DNA from 4 places in the Sphingomonas sp. M1A8_2b genome. Region 3 is predicted to be linked to each of the others. Evidence: riboswitches for the same ligand, from Rfam matches in the RefSeq annotation. Region 3 holds a riboswitch; each other region holds the start of a gene.
What was found. Region 3 has a riboswitch for cobalamin ahead of ACLBWL_RS11510 (DUF1636 domain-containing protein). Riboswitches for the same ligand answer to the same signal wherever they lie in the genome.

Region 1 (5,342 bases), on a different contig from region 3:
AGCCTGACGCTCCCCGCAGCATACCCGATCAGCGCGGCGGCCGCCTTGACCAGCGTGCTCTTGCCCGCGCCGTTGGGCCCGAGAATCGCGGTCACGCGGCCCGGTTTGAGATGCGCGGAGACCTCGTGCAGGACGGTGCGCTTGCCGAGCCTGACGCTCAGACGATCGACGATCAGATCCATGCCCACCCTCGCTCCCTGAACAACAGCCCGAGGAAAAACGGTGCGCCGATCATCGCCATAGCGACACCTAGCCGCACCTCGCCAACGCCGGGCGCAAGCCGCACGAGGCTGTCCGCGGCAAGGACGAGCGCCGCTCCACCGAGTGCCGAGGGCAGCAGCAACGCGCCCGGCCGATGCCCGAATACCGGTCTCAGCAGATGCGGCACCACCAGACCGACGAAGCCGATGACGCCGGTCACGGCCACGCCCGCGCCGACGACGAGCCCCGTGCCCAGCACCACCAGGACGCGCATACGGCCCATCCGCACCCCGAGCGAGCGCGCCGCCGCCTCGCCCAGCGACAGCGAATCGAGCGATCGCCCGGTCATCAGCAGCAACAAAGTGCCTAGCAGCATCGGCGGCAGCGCGGACTGTACGTCGGTCCAGCCGCGATCGGTCAGCGCGCCCATCAACCAGTCCATGACCTCCGCCACTGCATAGGGGTTCGGCGCGATCGAGATGAGGAATGCGGTGAGCGCGGCGGCAAGGCTGGTCAGCACGGTGCCAGCGAGGATAAAGCTGATCGCGCTCGACGATCGCCAAGTCAGCGCGGCGAGCAGCGCGACCGCGCCCCCTGCCCCGAGCATCGCCGCCACGAAGATGCCGGGTCCGGTGCCGACCCCGAACACGATGGCGGCGACCGCAGCGAGCGCTGCGACCGACGAGACGCCGACCACCGCCGGGTCCGCCAGCGGATTGCGCAGATAGCCTTGCAGTACCGCGCCCGACAGCCCGAGCGTCGCCCCCAAGGCGAGCCCGAGCACCGCGCGCGGCAAGCGCAGTTCGAGGATGATCCACCAGCGCGGATCGGCGGAGAACCACGCGGACGGCGGCACCGATACTTTCCCGCAGCCGAGCGAAAGACCAAACAGCGCGATCACGAGCAGCCCGAGCGCGAGCAGTTTCAGCGTGCGGGTCATCGCCGCGCGTCCCCGCTCGTACCCAATTCCACCACCCCGGCGAAGGCCGGGGCCCAATTGGGGGACGGTCTTGACCATGCGCAGCACTGAATCATTTTGGCCTTTCCAATTGGGCCCCGGCCTTCGCCGGGGTGGTGCCCGGGAGGAAGGGTTTCGATCGGGTCCGCGCGCATCACAGCCCCGCCCTTATCGCAGCCAGCCGCTCGAGCGCCGGCGGAATCGTCGGGCCGCCGCAGTTGATCAGCACACGCGGAAACACCGCTTGCGGCGTGGTCGGCAACAGCCGGTGGCGCAGTGCCGCCCCCCGCCCGATCCGCTCCGAGGCGATGACGACATCGGGCGGCTGCGTGACGATCGTCTCCGCCGACAGCGTGCCGGTATGCGTCAGGCCGTAGCGCACCGCCGCGTTGCGCAGCCCGACGCGGGTCATCATGTCGGTCAGCAACGTACCGTCGCCGGTCGCCAGATCGCCGGTGATATAGAGTAGCGCGCTCGGCGGGTTGGCGCTGCGCCGCGTCCACCTGGCCACGGCGCGATCGATATCGGCATTGATCCGTGCGCCACCCGACGGCGCGTCGACCGCATCGGCGATCTGCCTCACCTGCGCCTGGCTCTCGGCAATCGAATCGGGAATGCCGAGCAGCAACGTCTTCAACCCGGCCCGCGCATACGCCGCCTGCGTCGCGGCGGGCGTGTAGGTACTGGCGATGACGAGATCGGGGCGCAGAGCGATCACTTCCTCCGCGGTGCCGGCGGTCGCGCGAAACCGCCGCGCGACCTCCAGCGGGATCGAGGTCCCGCCAGGATCCTGCGAATAATGGCTGATCGCCGCGATCCGCGATGCCGGCACGATCCGCACCAGCACCGCATCGACGCACGGATTGGTCGAGACGATCCCCCCGCCGCCGCTTCCGCCCGGCGGCACGGAGCAGCCCCCGAGCGTCGACGCGACCAGCAGCGTAAGGAGGATCGCCCTGCGGATCACTTCAAGCGCAACCGCACGCCGCCATAGGCCGCCCGCCCATAGGTGCCGTAGCCGGCGATCGTCTGGTACGACGCGTCGGTGATGTTATCGACGCGGCCATAGACCGCGAACCGCTCGCCGATCGGAAACTCCGCCCGGACGCCGCCGAGCGCATAGCCGTCGAGCCGCACCGCATTGGCGGAGTCGTCGAAACTGTCGCCGACCATCGTCACCGTGCCGCCGATCGACAGCCCGAACGGGAACCGGTAATCCGCGTTGACGCTCGCGGTCTGCTCCGGTCGCCGCGCGAGGGTCTTGCCGAAATCGTCGCCGATCGACCGGTTTTCGGTGTGGATATAGCTGTAGTTCGCGGTCAGCGTCAGCGCATCGACCGGGCGCAGCGCCAGCGTGAACTCCGCGCCGTCGGCCTCGGCACGCGCAACGTTGTCGTACACGCCGAACGGACGATTGGCGCAGATCGAGCCGGGTGTCTTCAGCTCGGTAGGGCTGCAATCGCGGAAGTCGATCTGGTTGCGCGTGCGGCGATTGAAATAGGTAACGCCGACGCGCGCACGCTTACCGAGAAACGCCTGTTCGACGCCGACGTCGAAGTTCCGCGCGGTCTCCGGATCGAGACCGCGGTTCCCGTAGTCGGAGAACAGCTGGTACAAGGTCGGCGCCTTGAAGCCTTCACCATAGCTCGCGCGGACGGTGGTGCCGGTCCGCAACGCCAATGCGGCATTGGCGCCAAACGTCGTATGGTTGCCGAAATCGTCGTGATCGTCGTTGCGGACGCCGCCGGTCAGTGTGAGGATATCGATCGGCTTGACGATCAGCTGGCCATAGACGCTGGTGATGCCCGTGTCGGCATAGCTGAAACCGTCGTTATAGCGGCTGTTCTCGCGCTCGACGCCCGCGACGACGCGGACCTGGTCGAGCGGGCGGAAGTCGCCCTGATATTCGTAGCGCTCGCTACGGCCTCGCCCGATGAAGCTCGGATCCGTGCCGAAGGTCGGATCGTAGTTGTCGCGGTTGATGTCGGCGATCGTGAACGCCACGCGGTTGTTGAACCGGCCATCGGCGAAGTTCGCATGCAGCCCGGCATAGCCGTAGATCTCCTGCGTCTTCGAATATTCGGGGTCGTCCGCCAGGACGAAATCGGGTGCCGGAAAGCCGTCGATATCGACCTTGCTGTCCGCATAGTAGCCGCGCAGGTCGAGGCCGATCCCCGGCGCGAACTCGACGCCCAGCCGCCCGGCCGCGCCATATTGGCGATACCCGTCGCGCTCGGTGCCGCTGGCCGCCGACGAAATGCCGTCGGTCCTCAGATAGCCGCCGGTCAGCGAGCCTGATACCGGCCCCTTCGCGCCCGACACGCCCGCGCTCGCGAACACGCTGTCGGCATAGCCATATTCGGCGTTGGCGCGTGCCTGCACGCCTTCGGTGGGCGTCGCGGTGATGATGTTGACGACACCGCCGATCGCCTGGCTGCCCCACGGCACCGAGTTCGGCCCGCGCAACACTTCGATTCGCTCGATTGAGCTCGACAACAGGTTGGCGAAGTTGAAGCCGCCGCCGGTCGATGACGGATCGTTGACGCGGACGCCATCGATCACGACCAAGGTCTGGTCGGACTCCGCGCCGCGGATCCGCACGCTCGTCAGCGCGCCGATCGAGCCGTTGCGCGTGACGGTGACGCCCGGCGTGGTCGCGAGCAGGTCGGACACCACCGTCGTCTGGCGGCGCTCGATCTCGGCGCGGTCGATCACCGTCACCGCCTGGCCGACTTCGCTCGCGGGCTGCGCGACGCGGGCGGCGGTGACGACCAGTTCGGGCGTGTCGCCATTGGGAATGGATTGTGCGTAAGCGGGCGACGCGATCATGGCCGCTGCGCTCAGAAGTAGGAATGTTTTCGTCATCGGGCACGTCCTGAACAGAACCGCCTGCGACCATTCGCAGTGCGGCCAGACGTCGCTCGCTCGAGGATGCCCCATGGGGGCCTCTCGTCCGCGCCGGACACCCGCCCGCGCAGTGGATCGACCGTGAGAGGCAGGTCTCCTGGCTTCCGGGTCTTCGCGCCCACCCCGCCTTCCCAGGCTATCACCCAGTGGCCTATTCGGGGTGGCCGCTATCCGGTCACAGTTGCGGGTACAGCGCCGGTCTTGCGGCTCTGGTCATGACTACCCTTCCGCGCACCGACTTCCCTTTTGATCCCGTCGCCGGGAACCCTTCACGCCCCGCCATTAGTCGCAGCCCAGACACGGGTCAACGCAAGGGTGACTCCGAATCCTCCCCCGCCAGGGGGAGGTGGTGCCGAAGGCGACGGAGGGGGAGGACGCGGAACAGAGGTGATCCTTTCCTCCCCCTCCGTCTGGCAAGTGCCAGCCACCTCCCCCTTGCGGGGGAGGATCAGATATTACCGCCCGCCGTACCGGAGCCCGACCCAGACCGTCCTCGGCGTCGCGCGCTCGACGATGTTGGCGCCGCTGATCCCCGCCTCGACGCGCTCGTCAAACAGATTTTCGGCGCGCAACTCGGCGACCAGCGACCGCAGGATCGGCAGTGCCGCATAGCCGTCTAGCGTGGTCGCGGGCGCGAGCACCCGCGTATTCTGGTCGTCGTCATACTGCCGGCCGATATGGCGCACGGTCAGCGAGAGCGCGGCGGCATCGCGGCGCCAATCGACCGTTCCCGACACTGCGTCGCGCGGCGTCTGCGCCGGCCGCAATCCGTCGAGCGCCGCGGTGATCCCCGATCCCTCGACGGTCGAATTGGTATGCGACCACGACGCCTGCACGCCGAACGGGCCTGGCCGATACGACGCATCCAGTTCGAACCCGTGCGCGCGGATCGCATCGAGATTCTGGCGGACGCGGTAGGTCGTGACGCCGGGCAGGACCTGCGCCGGGCTGGTGGTCGTGACGTTGGCAATCGCGTTGTTCAACCGATTGTAGAAATAGGTCGCGGCGATGCTCATTCCCGGCGCGGGCGTCAGCGTGACGCCGCCCTCGACCCCGGTCAGCCGCTCGGGCGAAAGCAGCGCATTCGCAGCGGTGGCGTCGTTGCCGACGCGGAACGGGCGATACAGCTCGTTGAGTGTCGGCAACCGCCAGCCACGATACCCCGCGGCGCGCAGCGTGATCGCATCGGCGGGCTGGTAGGCGATACCGGCGCGGCCGGTCGTCTCGCTGCCGTCGCGATCGGCATAGCGCTGGTTGGTCAGCGCAGGTCCGACGG
Region 2 (5,342 bases), 110 kb from region 3:
CCGCGCGGGATCGAGCCCGTCCGCGTTGGAGAACTCGTCGAGCAGGGCCTCGAGCCGATCCAGTCCGATGCCGCCTTTCGTGGGTGTCATCGGTGGCGGGACGTGGCCGAGCGTGACCGCCCCGATCCGCCGTTTCGCCTGTGCCGCCTCGCCGGGGTCGTTGACGATGAACGGATAAATCACCGGCATCGGGCCGGTCAGCGCCTCGGGCCAGCAGGCATTCGAAAGCGCCACTGCTTTGCCGGGCAGCCATTCGAGCGTGCCATGCGCGCCGACATGGATAAGAGCGTCGGTGCCGCGCGATCGCAACCACAGATAGAACGCCACATAGCCATGACGCGGACAGCGCGAGAGGTCGTGATATTCCTCGGTCCGGACGGCGGATCGCCCCCGTTCGGGTTGGAGCGCCACCAATGCGGTTCCGACGGACAGCGCCGCGAAATGGAAAGCACCGGTCTGGACGGCGGGGTCGTCTTCCGGTTCGCCCCAAACTGCGAATAGCTCGGTGCGCAGCGAGGCGGGCAGGGTCGCCAGCGCAACACGATAAGCTTCGAGCGGCCAATTGATCTGCTGCGATCCGAGTGCGGTTGCGAGGTCGGTCGTCGAGCCGATCGCGTACCCGGCGTGCTTCAAATCCTCGAGGATCGCGTCGACCGAAGCGATCGCGTCGAGGCCGACCGCATGCGCCATCTGGTGCGCCTTGCCGGGGTAGGTAGACAAGATGATCGCGAGCTGGCGCTGCGGGGCGGGCTTGGCCGCGAGCGCGATCCAGCCGTCGATCCGCGCCACGATCGCGCCGATGCGGTCGGGATCGGCGCGGTGTTCGCGGCGGGCATATTGCAGGTCGGGATCGTGCGGCGCGGCTTCCTTGAAGCTCGCGACCCCCGCGAAGATCCGCCCGTCCACTTCGGGCAGGACCACGTGCATCGCCAGGTCGGCGGGCGACAGGCCACGCGGCGCATCGAGCCACGCCGCACGGCCGGACGTCGCCAGCGCCACCTGGAAGACCGGGACGTCCGCACCGTCGAGCGGCGTCGTGTCGTCGCCGCCTCGGCCCGAAAACGCGGTCGCGTTGACGATCGCGACCGGCGCCAGCGCGATCACCCAGCGGCGCAACCAGCCGCTCGCCTCGGCGTCCTTTAGCGACGGCACGAACACCCCCAGGACGTCGTACCCGCGCAGGGTGAAGGCGGCATGCAACGCGGCGATCGGATCGAGGTCCGCTGCCGCCAGATAGGATCGATAGAAGATCACCAAGATGCGCGGCCGTGACGTGGCGAGCACGAAAGCTGCCGGACAGGCGGTACGGGTATCCGGCTGCCATGCGCCGACCGCGGCGAGTTCGCCCGACGATTGCTGCGGTTGGGCGTTCAGCCCCGAGGTCAACGCGAACTGCGCCAGGGCCTCGCGAGCCGCGTCGGCACCACCGACGTCGCACAGCGTCGACAGCCGGCGCAACACCGCCTTCGGAACGGTGGACGCAGCGTCCAGTCGCCGGTCGTAGCGGCCGTCGGCGGGCAGGACCGCCAGCGCGATCCCCCGTCGTCGGGCCAGCGCTTCGACCTGTTGGAGACCGTAGGACCAATAGGCCGTGCCGCCGATCAGCCGGATCAGTATCGCCTTCGCGCCCGCCAATGTGCGCTCGAGATAGGTGTCGACCGATAGCGGATGCGTGAGGTCGGCGAGGTTCGCGAGCCGCAGGGACGGCATCGCATCACCCGCCGCTACCGCCGTCCGCCAGCCGGCGCTGAACGCCGCGAGATCGCTGTCGGAAAACGAGAGCACGACCAGGTCGGCGGCGCTCTGCCCCAGATCCTGGGGCACAGCGCTTTCGTCCAGTCCGTGGCTCTCGCGAAATACGACGTGCATGGCTGATTAGGCGTCCAGCGCGGCCCTGATTGCCTTAGGATCGAGCCGGCCCTGCTCGGCGATGACGACCAACCGCGTCCGGCGCGCCTCGTCGGTGCGCCACGGCCGATCGTAATGCGCACGGACGCGGGCGCCGACCGCCTGCACGAGCAACCGCATCGGTTTGCCGGCGACCGCGGCATAGCCCTTCACGCGGAGGATCTCGCCGCCCGCCGCCAGCGTCTCGATCCGCGTCGTCAGCGCCGTCGCGTCGTCGACACTATCCCATTCGACGACGATGCTGTCGAAATCGTCGTGTTCGTGATCGTCCTCGCCGTCGTGATGCGAGGGACGGCTGGCGATGTCGTCTTCGGCCGCCGCCCCGAGCCCGAGCACGATGCGGGGATCGACGATGCCGTCGACCAGTTCGACGATCGGCAGAGGCCGTACGGTCTCGGCGGCGATCACCGCGCGGGCCGCGGCGATGCCGTCCGCGCCGGCGAGGTCGCATTTGGTCAGCAGGATCAGATCGGCACAGGCGAGCTGGTCCTCGAACACCTCGGATAAGGGGGTTTCATGATCGATGCTCGGATCGGCGGCGCGCTGCGCGTCGATCGCGGCGAGATCGGGCGCGAACCGGCCTGCGGCGACGGCTTCGGCATCCGCGAGCGCGATGACCCCGTCGACGGTGATCCGCGACCGGATCGCAGGCCAGTCGAACGCTTTCAGCAGCGGCTTGGGCAGCGCGAGCCCCGACGTCTCGATCAGGATGTGGTCGGGTCGCGGATCGAGCGCGAGCAGCGTCTCGACGGTCGGGATGAAATCGTCCGCGACGGTGCAACAGATGCAGCCATTGGCGAGCTCGACGACGTTCTCCGCCGGACAATCGGGGATCGCGCAGCCCTTGAGGATGTCGCCGTCGACGCCCAGCGTGCCGAATTCGTTGACGATCACCGCCAGGCGACGTCCGCCGGCGTTGCGGATCAGATGGCTGATCAGCGTGGTCTTGCCGGCGCCGAGAAAGCCGGTGACGATGGTAACGGGGATCTTCGATAGATCGGGCATATCAGTCTCCTCGCGCCGTGCGACGACGGGCGGGAGCTGCATGATCACCGGCGCGCGACGATGGACGGGCGCGAATACCCATACCACGCACCGATGCAGCCCCAGCCGCATAGGTTCGTCGCTCAGACGGAGAACCGTGCCGCGGCCATCCCCTGGACCAAGGCAAGAGCGACCCATCGCCGGCAGGTCTCCTGGCTCACGGGTCGTCGCTCGAATACGCGGCCTTCCCAGCGTGCGCGACAGGCGCAGCGTCCAGTGGCTGTATCCCGCTTGGCGCAGGATACGTGGCATTCTCGCTCACCGCTTACAGTTGCAGGGACAGCCGCGGATTTGGGGACGAACCCCGCACCGCATTCCCATTCAAGCCTCTCGCGAGGCACCGGCGCGATCAACGAGGTCCGGCTCAGCCGGTCCTCGCCAGTCGCTTAGCGCAAGCCCGCAGGATTGCCAATTCGGGATCGCAGCCAAACTTCGTCCGTGCGCTTCAGGACGGTGCAGCGCACCGCATCCCCGCGATCGGATCGGCGCGATCTTTTCGCGCGATCGCGGACAGGACGCGGTCGCGGCCGGCCTGTTTGGCCCGCAGCAGCGCGGCGTCGGCGGACTGGACTATCGACGACCAGTCGGTGTGCAGCGGTGCGCAGGCCAGCCCGATCGACGTTGTGATGGGGCCCAGATCCTGGCCGTCGTAGCGCACGCGCAATGCGCCGATCCGCCGCCTGACCTCTTCCGCCCGCTCCGCTGCAGCCTCCGGATCCGTGTCGGGCAGGAGCATCAGAAACTCCTCGCCGCCAAACCGGAAGACAAGATCGGTGCCGCGCACGGCGTCCTTGAGCAGCGCGCCGACCGCGCGTAGCACCGCATCGCCGGCATCGTGGCCGTGCTCGTCGTTGAAGCGCTTGAAATGGTCGATGTCGATCATCGCGCAGCATAGTGGCGCGCCGGTCCGCTCGGCCTTGGCGATCGCGCGCGCGAGGACCTCGTCGAGGTGTCGCCGGTTGGACAGCTTCGTCAGCGGGTCGGCCATCGCCAGCGACCGAAGCGCGTCGCGCAGGCGCAGGTTGTCCAGCGCAAGTCCGATATTTTCGGCGAGCATCTGGAGATAGACATCGCTCAGCCCGTCCTCCGCGAAGCCTGTGCGGCGTTCGAAGTAGAGTAGCCCCAGCATGCCGTGCTGCCCGCTGAGGGGAAGGCACAGGCTTTGCGGTACGTCGTGGCCGCCCCGACGCCCATCGAGGTGATCGCACGGGACGTCGAACACCGCACCCGACGGTCTATGGGGTGCGCCGCGGCGGATACCCCAGCACGCCAGTGGCGAAAATTCGGCGGATGAATGGACCGGGTCGAGCCACGAACAGGCTTCGACCAGCACATTGCTGACCGGGTCGAGGAGATACAGCCGCCCGGCGAGTTGCGGCGCCAGTTCGGGGACAAAACGGCCGACGACATTCTGAAGCTCCAGGATCGAGTCGCAGCCCTGCATGCGCTGCGTCATCCGCGACAGCAGGTCCCGCACGCCGCGGTCGGCATCGCGCTCCTGTTCGAGACGCTGCCGCTCGATGCCGTTCTCGCGGAATACGCGCAGCGCCTGCGCCATGTCGCCAATCTCGTCGACCTGTTCGTACGGTGGAGGCTCTGCGGCGTAATCCTGCGCGGCGAGCCGGCCAATCACATCGCTCAGCTTGACGACCGGGTGCAGCACCCGCCGGCGAAACACGAAATACAGGACGAACAGGAAGATCAGCCCGGTAACCACCAGCATCGCCTCCGATGCGGTCCGCCAGCTTCGGGCGGTGCGCTCCGCCGATCGCAGCTCGTCCCCGGTGCGCTGATCGAGGCGATACTGGAAACGCTCGACCGCAGCGCGCGACCGGTCGAGTTCGCGTTCGTATTCGGGCGCGAACAGGATCTGGACGGCGGTGTTGCGATCGTTGCCGCGTCGCGCCCGGATCGCCTGCGCCTGTTGCGCCTGCAGCGCATCGGCCCACCCAAGCGCTTCGTGCAGGCTGCGGAGCTCGTCGGTGGTGGCGCCGGCATCGCGAATATGCCGCGTCCTCGCCTCGACCGATGCCAACTCGGCGTGCGCGCGTCGATAGGCGAGCAGGTCGGCGGGATCGCCGTTGATCACGAACTGTCGGGCCAGCTCGCTTAGCGCCAGCGCATCGTCCTCGATCGTCGCAGTCGCGTGATCGAGTGCATACCGTTGATCCACCGCGGCGCGCTCGCGCTGTTGGGCCGACGATGCGAGCAGCATCGTCGTACCCGAAGCAAGCGTCAGCGCGACGGTAATTCCATACGCCCAGTTCGTTATCGCGACCAACCGCATTCCCCGAGTTTACGGGCGCATGCCTAGCGGTTCGTTAACACGCCGCCGCTATCGCAACCGATCCGGTTCGATACGCACGAACATGACGAAAAGTTTAGATTGA
Region 3 (5,342 bases):
CGCTCGTTCTTGCAGTGATGCGACAGGCTGTACGCCGCCGCGCCGAGATCGGGATGGCCCGCGCACGGGCCGAACCGTGCTTCGTCGATCCACGACTGCGGATGCTCGATGCGGACGCCGATCGAGAACGGCTTTGCTTCGACGTGGACACCCTTGGCATGGAGCATCTCGAACGTGTCGCGCGCGCTGTGGCCGACCGCAAAGACGACGTGGTTGGCTTCGAGATAGTCGCCATTGCTGAGGTGGAGGCCGCGGAGTTGGCGGCTGCCGGCCTCCTCGACAATGTCGAGACCGTCGACGCGGGTCGAGAAGCGGTACTCGCCGCCGAGCGCTTCGATCGTCTCGCGCATGCTCTCGACCATCGTGACGAGGCGGAAGGTGCCGATATGCGGGTGTGCCTCGGTCAGAATTTCGGGCGGCGCGCCGGCTTTAACGAACTCGGTAAGGACTTTGCGCCCGAGATGGCGCGGGTCCTTGATCTGGCTCCAGAGCTTGCCGTCGGAAAAGGTCCCGGCGCCGCCCTCGCCAAACTGGACGTTGGATTCGGGGTTGAGGACGCTCTTGCGCCAGAGCCCCCAGGTGTCCTTGGTACGCTCGCGGACGACTTTGCCGCGGTCGAGGATGATTGGGCGGAACCCCATCTGCGCGAGGATCAAGCCGGCGAACAGGCCGCAGGGTCCTGCGCCGACGACGACCGGGCGGGTGCCGGTGTAGCTCGGGCCGGCCTTCGTGACGAAACGATAGCCGGTGTCCGGAGTACGCTGGACGTGGCGATCCTTGCGGAAGCGCGTGAGGACCGTGTCCTCGTTCTTCAGCGTGACGTCGACCGAATAGACGAGTTGGATGTCCATCTTGTCGCGCGCATCGTGCGCGCGTCTGGCGATGGTGTAGCGGATCAGGTCACGCGGGGTGACGCGCAGCCGGTCGCGGATCGCGGCGGGGAGCGCTTCGTCGGCGTGGTTGAGCGGGAGCTTGAGGTCGGTAATGCGGAGCATGCCGCCCGCTCTAGCGCCGCGCAGCGCGATCCGCCATCGGGAGCGGGAGAGGACATGATCATGCGGACCGACGACGAGCAGAATGCCAAGAGCGCCAAGCGCAAGGAGGTCCACGACCGGATCGTCGCGAGCAAGACGATCGAGAAGGGCTTGATCATCGTCCACACCGGCAAGGGCAAGGGCAAGTCGACCGCGGCGTTCGGCATGGCGGTGCGAATGATCGGGCATGGGCGGAAAGTCGGCGTGGTGCAGTTCGTGAAGGGCGCGATGGCGACCGGCGAGAAGGCGATCTTCGACGCGTTCCCCGACCTGTGCGAGTTCAAGCCGATGGGGGAGGGATTCACCTGGGATACGCAGGACCGCGCGCGCGACATCGCGGTGGCGCGCGAGGCGTGGGACGAGGTCAAGCGGATGATCGCCGATCCGTCCTATGCGATGGTGGTGGCGGACGAGCTGAACATCGTGCTGCGGTATGAGTATCTGCCGGTCGACGAAGTGCTCGCGGCGTTGGCGGCTAAGCCCGAGATGACGCATGTCGTGGTGACCGGGCGGAACGCGCCGGATGCGCTGATCGAGATGGCGGATCTGGTGACGGAGATGACGCAGGTGAAGCATCCGTTCCGGTCGGGCGTAAAGGCGCAGGCGGGCGTGGAGTTCTAGGCAAGTCAGGCGGCGATTGAGTCGTGACGAGGCGGACCACCAACGCCCCGTCATCCTGACGAAAGGCAGGACCTAGAGCCACGAAGGTTGCCGCCTGTTACCCTGGGTCCTGACTTTCGTCAGGATGACGCGGGGTTGACGGAACTGCTGGTGAGAACGCCCAACGGCGCACCGCCGTCTTGCGTCCCCCAAGCCTCCCGCGTATCGCTCGACCCGCGACAGGTTTTCCGGAGGCGGCAACGCCTACGGAAATGAAAATGGGAACGGGAAACACCCGGCTGCCCCTGCAACTGTACGCGGCGAGCCATCGTGCCACATGCCATTGGGTTTTCCCGAGAAGGCGGCGCGGACGGCGCTGACCCGCGAGCCAGGAGACCTGCCCGTCGCGGTCGTCTTTCGTCCGGCCAGGGTGCGCCGAACGGACGGGTAACACCCCGCGCGACGACATCGCTTCGCGTCGCGCGGAGGCTGGAGGCGTGCGCCTTTCGCCCTTCGCGCGGTGCGGGATCGACTGTCCGAAGGGGGTCCTATGCCGATTGTATTTCATTTTCCGCTCGTTTGCGCCCGAGCGCTCGCATGTTGAAGCCCGTTGCCGATGGCGTCGCGGTCGTCGCGTGCAACACCTGCCGCCATTCCACCGACGCACGTGACGACGACGAGGGCCAGCGCGGCGGCGCGCGGCTCGTCCAGGCGTTGAAGACCGTGCAGGCGAGCGATCCGGCCTATGCCGACGTCGCGGTGCAGGAGATGCCGTGCCTGTTCGCGTGCCAGGATTTCTGCACGATCCATCTGCGTGCCCCGGCTAAGGTCGGCTATGTCCTCGGCCGGTTCGAGCCCAGCGAAGACGCCGCGCGCGCGATCCTCGACTATGCGCGGCTGTACGGCGAGAGCGCGTTCGGGCAGGTGCCGTTCAAGCAATGGCCGCAGGGGGTGAAGGGACATTTCATCACCCGCACCCCACCCGCCGGGTTCATCGTCGAATGACCGCGTTCGCGTCGCCATCGGCGTTTCTAGCGGCGCTCGCCGCGCTACCCCAACCGGACGAGGCGGCACGTGCCGCCGCGACCGCGCGTCAGGACAGCCTCACCAAGCCGCGGGGTTCGCTTGGTAGGCTGGAGGATATCGCGATCTTCATGGCCGGATGGCAGGGCCATGCGCGGCCCCGGCTCGACCGCGTTTCGGGGATCGTCTTCGCGGGGAACCACGGCGTCGTCGGGCGGGGGGTCAGCGCGTTCCCGGCGGCGGTCACCGCACAGATGGTGGCGAACTTCGAGCAGGGCGGCGGCGCGGTCAACGCGCTGTGCGCGGCGGCGGCGATCGACCTCGCGGTCGTCGCGATCGACCTCGACCGGCCAACCGCAGATTTCACAACGGCACCCGCAATGTCCGAAGCGGAGTGCCTAGCCGCGATCAACATCGGCGCGGCGGCCGTCCCCGAAGGCATCGACCTGCTGATCCTCGGCGAGATGGGGATCGGCAATTCGACCGTCGCGGCCGCTCTGTGCGCTGCCAGTTTCGACGCAGCCCCAGCGGACTGGGTCGGCCCGGGAACAGGCGTCGACGCGAGCGGCGTCGCGCGAAAGATCGCGGCGATCGACGCAGGCATCGCGCTGCACCGTAAATCGCTGACGACGCCATTCGAGATCCTCCAACGTCTCGGCGGGCGTGAGTTGGCAGCGATTGCGGGTGCGGTGGTCGCGGCCCGTTTACGAGGCGTGCCGGTCATGCTCGACGGCTTCATCTGCAGTGCGGCGGTCGCGCCGCTTGCTGCGGCCTATCCCGACATCGTCGCGCATTGCCTGGCAGGACATCGCTCCATCGAGCCCGGCCATACCCGCCTGCTCGATGCATTAGGGCTCGATCCGTTGCTGTCGCTCGGCATGCGTCTCGGCGAAGGCAGCGGCGCGGCGGTCGCGACCCTGCTCGTCCGCGCTGCCCTGGCCGTTCACGACGGCATGGCGACGTTTGCGGAAGCGGGCGTTTCGGAGGCATGACGACGCCGTACATGCTGTTTCTAATGCGGCATGGCGCACCCGAAAGGGAGGGGCGGCTGCTCGGCCGGACCGACGATCCGGTTACCAAAGCCGGGATTGCCGCGTGTCTGGCGCAGGCGTCGGGGCTGGAAGTCAACCATATCGTCTCGTCCGATCTCGTCCGCGCGCGGGACTGCGCGAGCGCAATCTCGGCGCCGCTTGGGCTTACGGTCGGGCAGGACCCTCGTTGGCGTGAGCTGGATTTCGGCGATTGGGACGGTCAGGCGCCGTCGTCGATCGATCCTGTGGCGTTGGCACAGTTCTACGACGATCCGGACGCGGCGCCGCCGCCGGGCGGCGAGGGCTGGTCCGCGTTGCAAGAGCGCGTCGCCGCCGCGCTGGCCGATCTGTCGGGCAGCTCGACGCTGGTCGTGACGCATGGCGGCGCGATCCGGGCGGCGCTTGCGGCGCTGTGCGGGTTCGACCGGCGCCAGATCTGGGCGTTCGACCTGCCCTATGCAGCGCTGCTATCGCTGCGCGTGTGGCCGAGTGGCGAGCTGGCCGCGCCGCCCTTCGTTCAGATCGTCGGACTCGCGACTTGAGGCGGCTGATCGTCGCGTTCGGATTCCTCACACGGCTGCCGATGCCGCACGTCGCGGCCGCACCCGACGATTTCGCGACGGCGATCCGGCTGTATCCGCTGGTCGGTCTGGCGATCGGCACGCTGATCGCGGGCGCCGGCTGGACCGGGTCGCTGATCGATCCCTGGATCGGTGCGTGTGCTGCGCTGCTGGTATGGATCGCGGTGACGGGGGCATTGCATCTCGACGGTCTTGGCGATCTGGCCGATGGCCTGGGCGCGGCGCACGGCGATCGGACGCGGTTGCTTCAGGTCATGGCCGACCCGCATATCGGCAGCTTCGGTGTCGTCGCGATCGTCGGACAGATCCTCGCCAAGCTCGTCACGCTCCACGCGATCGGTGTCGGGGCGTGGGGGCCGCTCATCCTCGTTCCCGGCGTCGCGCGGGCCGGGCCCCTGCTATGGGCGCGGCTGCTGCCGCCGCTCCGCCCCGGAGGGCTCGGCGAAGCGGTATCGCAAGCGGTTAGGGGCCGCGATCTGGTGGGCTGGGGACTGCTGTTGCTCTTGGCGAGCGTCTTCGTACCCGCGCTGATCGCCGCGCCGATCCTGATCTTCGGATTCGCTGCGTGGCTGAAGCGCAAGATCGGCGGCATCACCGGCGACGCGCACGGGGCGGGGATCGAACTCGTCGAGACCGGGCTGTTACTCGCGATATGCGCGGGAGCCGCTGCGCTGCGATAGGGCGAGCAGGGCGTCGAGGTCGACATGCCGCTCAAGCGTTGCCGCGATCGCATCGAGCGCAGCATCGATCGACACGGCATGATCGGGACCGATCGCGTCGATTCCGAGGCGGGCGAGCCACGAGGCGCGCTGCTCGGCGAGCGCCAGCAGGCCGTGTATATAGCTTCCCGACACGAGGCCGTCCGCGCTGGTCGCGCCCTCGGGGCTGCCGTCGGCGCGATGCCCGACGGGGCGACCGGTCGCGCCGCCGGTCGTGACGCCCATGTGCATCTCGTAACCCTCAAAGGGAGCGCCTCGTGCGCGACCATGCACCCGTTCAAGCGTCTTTCGCCCGGTCAGGACTGTGTCGACATCGATCAATGCAAGACCGTCGACGCTCCCAGCCGGGCCCTC
Region 4 (5,342 bases), 120 kb from region 3:
GATCGCTTTCAGATGCGCCATCAGCGCGGCGAACGCGCGTGCGTCGGCAGCCTGCGCGTTTGCGCCGATCGGCGAGAGCACGTCGATCGCGACGCCGGTTGCCGAAATCACGCGCGGGAAACGCGTGGTGTCGCGCTTCACCCAGGCCGGGGCGTACGACATCTTCGCGTTCTTCCAGCTGCCGAACCAGAGCAGCGCGAGGCGGACCTTCTGCCGTCTCGCCTCCGCGACCAGGCCATCGACGATGGTAAAATCGAAACGCCCTTCCTGCGGTTCGATCTCGTCCCAGCCGATCGGGGCCATGACGGTGTTCGCGCCGCTCCGTGCGATCGCCAGCGCGAGGTCGCGGAAGATCGCCGGGGTCCCGCTGGAATTGTTGAGCTGGATTCCGAGCACCAGGAACGGTGCGCCATCGACCTGCAGAACCGGCTTGTCGCCCGCCCCGCGAACGAACCGACTGTCCTGCGCCACTGCGGGCTGACCCAGCAACATCGCCGCCAAGCCCGCCGCCAACGCCCTCGTAGCGATCCGTCCCATACCCAAGCTCCTCGCCTCACCTTTGCCTGTCTTTTGTATGACAAATGGCGGGTTCGTCAACGGGATTGGACTCAGGTGCGAGAAGCGCGGGGGTTGCAGTTACCGTGCGAGGAGTTGTCGATCCCGAAGCATGCGATCGATCTGCCAGCCGAAGGCGATGCCGATCGTGACGAACAAGACCATCTGCGTCGCGATCGAAGCGATCCTGAACTGCCACAGCAGGCTGGCAGGGAACGTCGTCGGGACCTCGTCGATCGCCGGCAGCAGAAACTGCAACGCCACCACGAGCACGACATAGCCCGCCGCGCCGGCCAGGGTCGCGTCGATCGCGGTCGATCGTCCGCTCAGCCGGCGTCGTATCCATACGCCCGCGACTGCCGCCAGGACCGAAAAGCCGATCATCCCGAAATAGGCGACGGTCCGCAGCCTGACGGTCTCGTGAAGCCCGACCGCGGGCGGGGTCGGCGGATATTTGAGCGCGGGTACGAGGACGATCACGACGATCGTCGCCATTGCGAGCAACAGCGACACGGTACGCGGTCCAACCCGGACGACACGCCCATAGAGTACCGCGAAGACGATCGCGAACACGCCGCCGAGCGCGGTCCCGTACATCAGCATCGCGGTGTAGAGCCCCGCGGTCTTCTGCACCGTTCGGCTGACGAGCTCTTCGTCCATGCCGAGCATCGCGTGCGCGGCATGTGCCGCCTCGAAGGCGATCGCGGCGTCGATCTTGGGTTCGGCGAACACGAGCGCGAAGGTCGCGGCGATCAGCGCGCCGAGGATGCCCGACAGCATCCCGCGCCACAGCATGTGTTTCATCATGGTCTGGGTCCCCGGCTCAGTGGCAGGGGAAGCCCAGCAGATGGCGTCCGTCATGGACGTATTCATGCACGTACATGCCCTGGAACAGCGCGAACGCGCCCTGCTCGGTGCTGACGAAATAGAGCATGATCAGTGCGATGATGCTGCCGAGCACCGCCCAGGGGGCGATCTCGTCGAGCGGAATGCCGGGTGTGGTCCCGATCGCGATGTAGGGGTCGTGCGGGGATAGCGCGCGTGCTGGCATGGTCGGTCTCCTGCCGGGATTTCGCGCCCGGCGAGTGTTGAGGGGTCGGGCGGGGTCTGGCTCTCGACAGGAGTAACTCCGTCGATCACAGTGGCGCGACCGCGCCGGTATCGCACCGGCTTCCCGCCCGGCTCCGATCCTCGCGGTGTGGAGCGGTGAGGCAGGGGCGTCAACCGATTTGGAGTGTTCGATGGCTACGCGTCTCGTCCTGATCTGCGCGAGCGCCACGCGATCGATGCGTGCGGGCGGTTTTCCGGACCCGATGGAACCGCTTGACGAAGGGGGGGTGGCGAAGGCCCACGCTGTTGTTCTGGCTGCTGCGAAAGCGGTGCATATCTGGACCAGTCCCGCGACCGCGGCGCGCGATACGGCAAGCGCCCTGGGGCTGGATGCAGCGCCGTGCGATGCGCTTAAGGACGTCGATTATGGCAGCTGGGCGGGACTGTCTTTCGAGGCTGTCCACGCGACCGGGCCGGAGGCTCTGGCGGCCTGGCTGGCGGCGCCGGAGCATGGTGTCCCGGACGGCGAGACGATGGACGCCGTCGCCGCGCGCGTCAAACCTTGGCTCGGTAGCCTGGAGCAGATCGACTCGCCGATCGTGGCCGTGACGCACGCGACCGTGATACGCGCGGCGATCGCCGTGGCGCTGTCGATACCCGTGGCGATGACCCTTCGGATCGATATCGCGCCGCTGTCGAAGACGGTGCTGTCGTTCAACCGCGGATGGCGTCTGCAAGCGCTAGGCGGCGACTGATCGGCGGCGCAGCAAATAGGTGTCCATGATCCAGCCATGCTCGGCGCGCAGTTTGGCGCGATCCGCGACGATCTTCGCCGCGACCTCGGTCAGCGGCCCTGCGACCAGCGCCTCGTTCGACATGCCGAGATAGGCGCCCCACCAGATATCGATGTCCTCACCCGCCAGCGTCTCGAACGCGCATCCGCCGTCGAGCATGACCGCGATCGTCTGGAGCCCGACCGGCCACCCCTCGTCCCGCAGCCGACGGCCGGTGGTGACGAGAACCGGCGCCCCGAGCGTGTTCAGCGGAATCGCGTGCGCCGCGGTCAACGCCTGCAGACTGGTGATCCCCGGCACGACCTGGACCCGCAGCGAAAGGCCGTCGGCGCGCAACCGTTCGGCGATCCGCAAGCTGCTGTCGTAGAGCGACGGATCACCCCAGACGAGCAATGCCAAGCGTCCGCCGTCCGGCAGATGCTCGGCGATCGCCGCCGCCCAGCACGCCGCGATCGCATCGTGCCAGTCGTCGACCGCAAGCAGATACTCCCCGTCCGACCGACGCTCGGGCAGGTCGAATTCCACGACCCGCGTCGTGCCGGTGAGGACGGTGGCGCAGATCGTCCGGCGCAGGTCGATCAGGTCGGATTTCGCATCGCCCTTGCGCGGCAGCAGGATGAGGTCGGCCGCGTTCATCGCGGCCTCCGCCGCGCGCGTGAGATGATCGGGGTTGCCCGTCCCGATGCCGATCAGATGCAGGTCGATCCGGCTCATCGGTCCTGCGCGATCAGGTGGAAGAACGTACCCGACACGTTGCCCCGGTAGGATCCACTTTCTGCGACCTGCGTGCCCTCGGCATCGGTGACGTGCGCGAGCGGCGGATCGGGCTGATCGAGGATCGTCGAATAATGAAATTCGTGACCGCGCAGGTCGGCGCCCGCCGCAGTGCCGGCCATCGGTGCGAGCAGCGTGGCACGGCGATAGCCAAGATGCATGCGACGCTTTTCATAGCTCGTGACCAGACCGAGCAGGCCCGCCATCCGGTGGCGCGTGCCGTCGGCATCGATCAGCGCCTCGCCCAACGTCATGTAGCCGCCGCACTCGCCGTGGATCGGGCGCGTGTCCGCGTGCCGTGCCAGCGCCGCGTGGAACGTGCGCGCCTCGGCGAGGCGGCCGGCGTGCAGTTCGGGATAGCCGCCGGGCAGCCAGACGAGATCGGCGTCCTTGGCGGGGCGTTCGTCGGCCAGCGGCGAGAAGGGGAGGATCTCGGCACCGGCGCTGCGCCATCCGGCCAGCATGTGCGGATAGGCGAAAGTGAACGCGGCATCCTGCGCCAACGCGATCCGCTGCGCCGGCGGCGTGAAGCGGTGCGATTCGGCGCTCCCCCGCTGCGTTGCAGACGCGGCGGCACGGATCGCGGCGAGATCGACATGGTCGCGCAGGAACGCGGCATAGTCGGCGATGCGGGTTTCGAGATCGGCGTGTTCGGATGCCTGCACGAGCCCGAGATGCCGCTCGGGCAGCTTCAGGTCGCCGCGCCGTGGCAGCGCGCCGAAGACGGGCATGCCGACCGCCGCCATGCCGCTGCGGGCCAGGCGTTCGTGGCGCGCGCTGGCGACGCGATTGAGGATGACGCCCGCGATCGCCAGATCGGGATCGTAGCGCGCAAAACCCAGCGCAGTCGCCGCCGCCGACTGTGCCTGTCCCGATACGTCGACGACCAGCACGACCGGCCAGCCCATCCGCCGGGCGATGTCCGCGCTGGCGCCGTTGCCGGTGGCGCCGGGTTTCGCGACGCCGTCGAAAAGTCCCATCGACCCTTCCGCGAGGATGAAGTCCGCGTCGTTCGCCTGTGCGGCCAGGCCATCGAGCATCGTCGCGCGCATTGCCCAGGTATCGAGGTTGAAGGACGCCCGCCCGCTGGCGGCGCGGTGAAAGGCGGGGTCGATATAGTCCGGGCCGCTCTTGAACGGCTGGACCGCGAGCCCGTCGTCGCGCAACGCCCGAAGCAGGCCGAGCATGACGGTGGTCTTGCCGGTGCCCGACGCCGGTGCGGCGATCATCAGGCCGGGCGTCATGCCGCGTCCCCCGCAAACCGCGAAGTGGCATGCTGCGGGCGGAAGCGCCGATCATAGCCTGCCGCGTACAGGCTGCTTTCGCCGAAATCCTCCGACTCGAGGACCCGGCCGACCAGGATCAGCGCGGTGCGATCGGGGCCATTTGCTGCTGCCTCGACGATCGTCGCCAGCGTCGCGCGGGCGATGCACTCGTCGGGCCAGCTTGCCCGCCAGACGATCGCTACCGGGCAATCATCGCCGTACGCCGGGGTTAAAACGTCCACGACGCTGGCGAGGTTGTGGATCGACAGATGGATCGCCAGCGTCGCACCGGTGGCGGCGAACGTCGCAAGGTCCTCCGCGTGCGGCATCGTACTCGCGCGTCCGGGTGTGCGAGTCAGCACGACCGATTGCGTCAGGCCGGGGAGAGTCAATTCTGCTTCCAGCGCCGCTGCCGCGGCTGCGAAGGCCGGCACGCCGGGCGTCACGGTGAATGGAATGCGCAGGACACGGAGCCGACGGAGCTGCTCGCCCATCGCCGACCAGATCGAGAGGTCGCCGGAGTGGAGCCGGGCGATGTCGTGCCCTTCGTCATGCGCCTCGACGATCGTCGCGATGATCTGGTCGAGCGACAGCGGTGCGGTGTTGATGATCCGGGCGCCGGGGGGACAATGCTGGAGCAATGCTGCGGGCACCAGCGATCCGGCGTAGAGGCACACCGGCGACGCCGCGATCAGATCGCGCCCTCGCAGCGTCAGCAGATCGGGCGCGCCTGGGCCGGCGCCGATGAAATGAACGGTCATGTAGGCGATCCTTCGGCGATGGCACAGGTCGCCATCCGGTCGGGGGAGATGTGGCGTTCGGTCAGCAACCGCGCGTCGGGCCCTGCTGCGGCTAGCGCAGACGCCTCCGCCACACTGCCGCTACCGCGCGCTTCGAGGCTGAA

Region 1: linked by a shared signal. The riboswitch ahead of ACLBWL_RS13620 (TonB-dependent receptor plug domain-containing protein) and the one ahead of ACLBWL_RS11510 (DUF1636 domain-containing protein) in region 3 are both predicted to bind cobalamin.
Region 2: linked by a shared signal. The riboswitch ahead of cobW (cobalamin biosynthesis protein CobW) and the one ahead of ACLBWL_RS11510 (DUF1636 domain-containing protein) in region 3 are both predicted to bind cobalamin.
Region 4: linked by a shared signal. The riboswitch ahead of ACLBWL_RS11015 (CbtB domain-containing protein) and the one ahead of ACLBWL_RS11510 (DUF1636 domain-containing protein) in region 3 are both predicted to bind cobalamin.

Annotation. Positions count from the first base shown of each region.
Region 1 is NZ_JBKFAH010000003.1:265,738-271,079, reverse strand. Features, by position in the region: gene ACLBWL_RS13635 (ABC transporter ATP-binding protein) at 1-182, opposite strand, end outside; gene ACLBWL_RS13630 (FecCD family ABC transporter permease) at 173-1,141, opposite strand; gene ACLBWL_RS13625 (ABC transporter substrate-binding protein) at 1,314-2,126, opposite strand; gene ACLBWL_RS13620 (TonB-dependent receptor plug domain-containing protein) at 2,123-4,024, opposite strand; cobalamin riboswitch at 4,137-4,351, opposite strand; gene ACLBWL_RS13615 (TonB-dependent receptor) at 4,522-5,342, opposite strand, start outside.
Region 2 is NZ_JBKFAH010000002.1:631,688-637,029, forward strand. Features, by position in the region: gene cobN (cobaltochelatase subunit CobN) at 1-1,869, opposite strand, end outside; gene cobW (cobalamin biosynthesis protein CobW) at 1,876-2,913, opposite strand; cobalamin riboswitch at 3,078-3,312, opposite strand; gene ACLBWL_RS11085 (diguanylate cyclase) at 3,398-5,239, opposite strand.
Region 3 is NZ_JBKFAH010000002.1:742,026-747,367, forward strand. Features, by position in the region: gene ACLBWL_RS11500 (NAD(P)/FAD-dependent oxidoreductase) at 1-995, opposite strand, end outside; gene cobO (cob(I)yrinic acid a,c-diamide adenosyltransferase) at 1,050-1,655, shown strand; cobalamin riboswitch at 1,859-2,053, shown strand; gene ACLBWL_RS11510 (DUF1636 domain-containing protein) at 2,232-2,639, shown strand; gene cobT (nicotinate-nucleotide--dimethylbenzimidazole phosphoribosyltransferase) at 2,636-3,649, shown strand; gene ACLBWL_RS11520 (histidine phosphatase family protein) at 3,646-4,230, shown strand; gene cobS (adenosylcobinamide-GDP ribazoletransferase) at 4,227-4,949, shown strand; gene ACLBWL_RS11530 (cobyric acid synthase) at 4,911-5,342, opposite strand, start outside.
Region 4 is NZ_JBKFAH010000002.1:619,613-624,954, forward strand. Features, by position in the region: gene ACLBWL_RS11005 (DUF5597 domain-containing protein) at 1-537, opposite strand, end outside; gene ACLBWL_RS11010 (CbtA family protein) at 637-1,362, opposite strand; gene ACLBWL_RS11015 (CbtB domain-containing protein) at 1,379-1,606, opposite strand; cobalamin riboswitch at 1,610-1,732, opposite strand; gene ACLBWL_RS11020 (histidine phosphatase family protein) at 1,797-2,360, shown strand; gene cobF (precorrin-6A synthase (deacetylating)) at 2,346-3,113, opposite strand; gene ACLBWL_RS11030 (cobyrinate a,c-diamide synthase) at 3,110-4,417, opposite strand; gene cobM (precorrin-4 C(11)-methyltransferase) at 4,414-5,199, opposite strand; gene ACLBWL_RS11040 (cobalamin biosynthesis protein) at 5,196-5,342, opposite strand, start outside.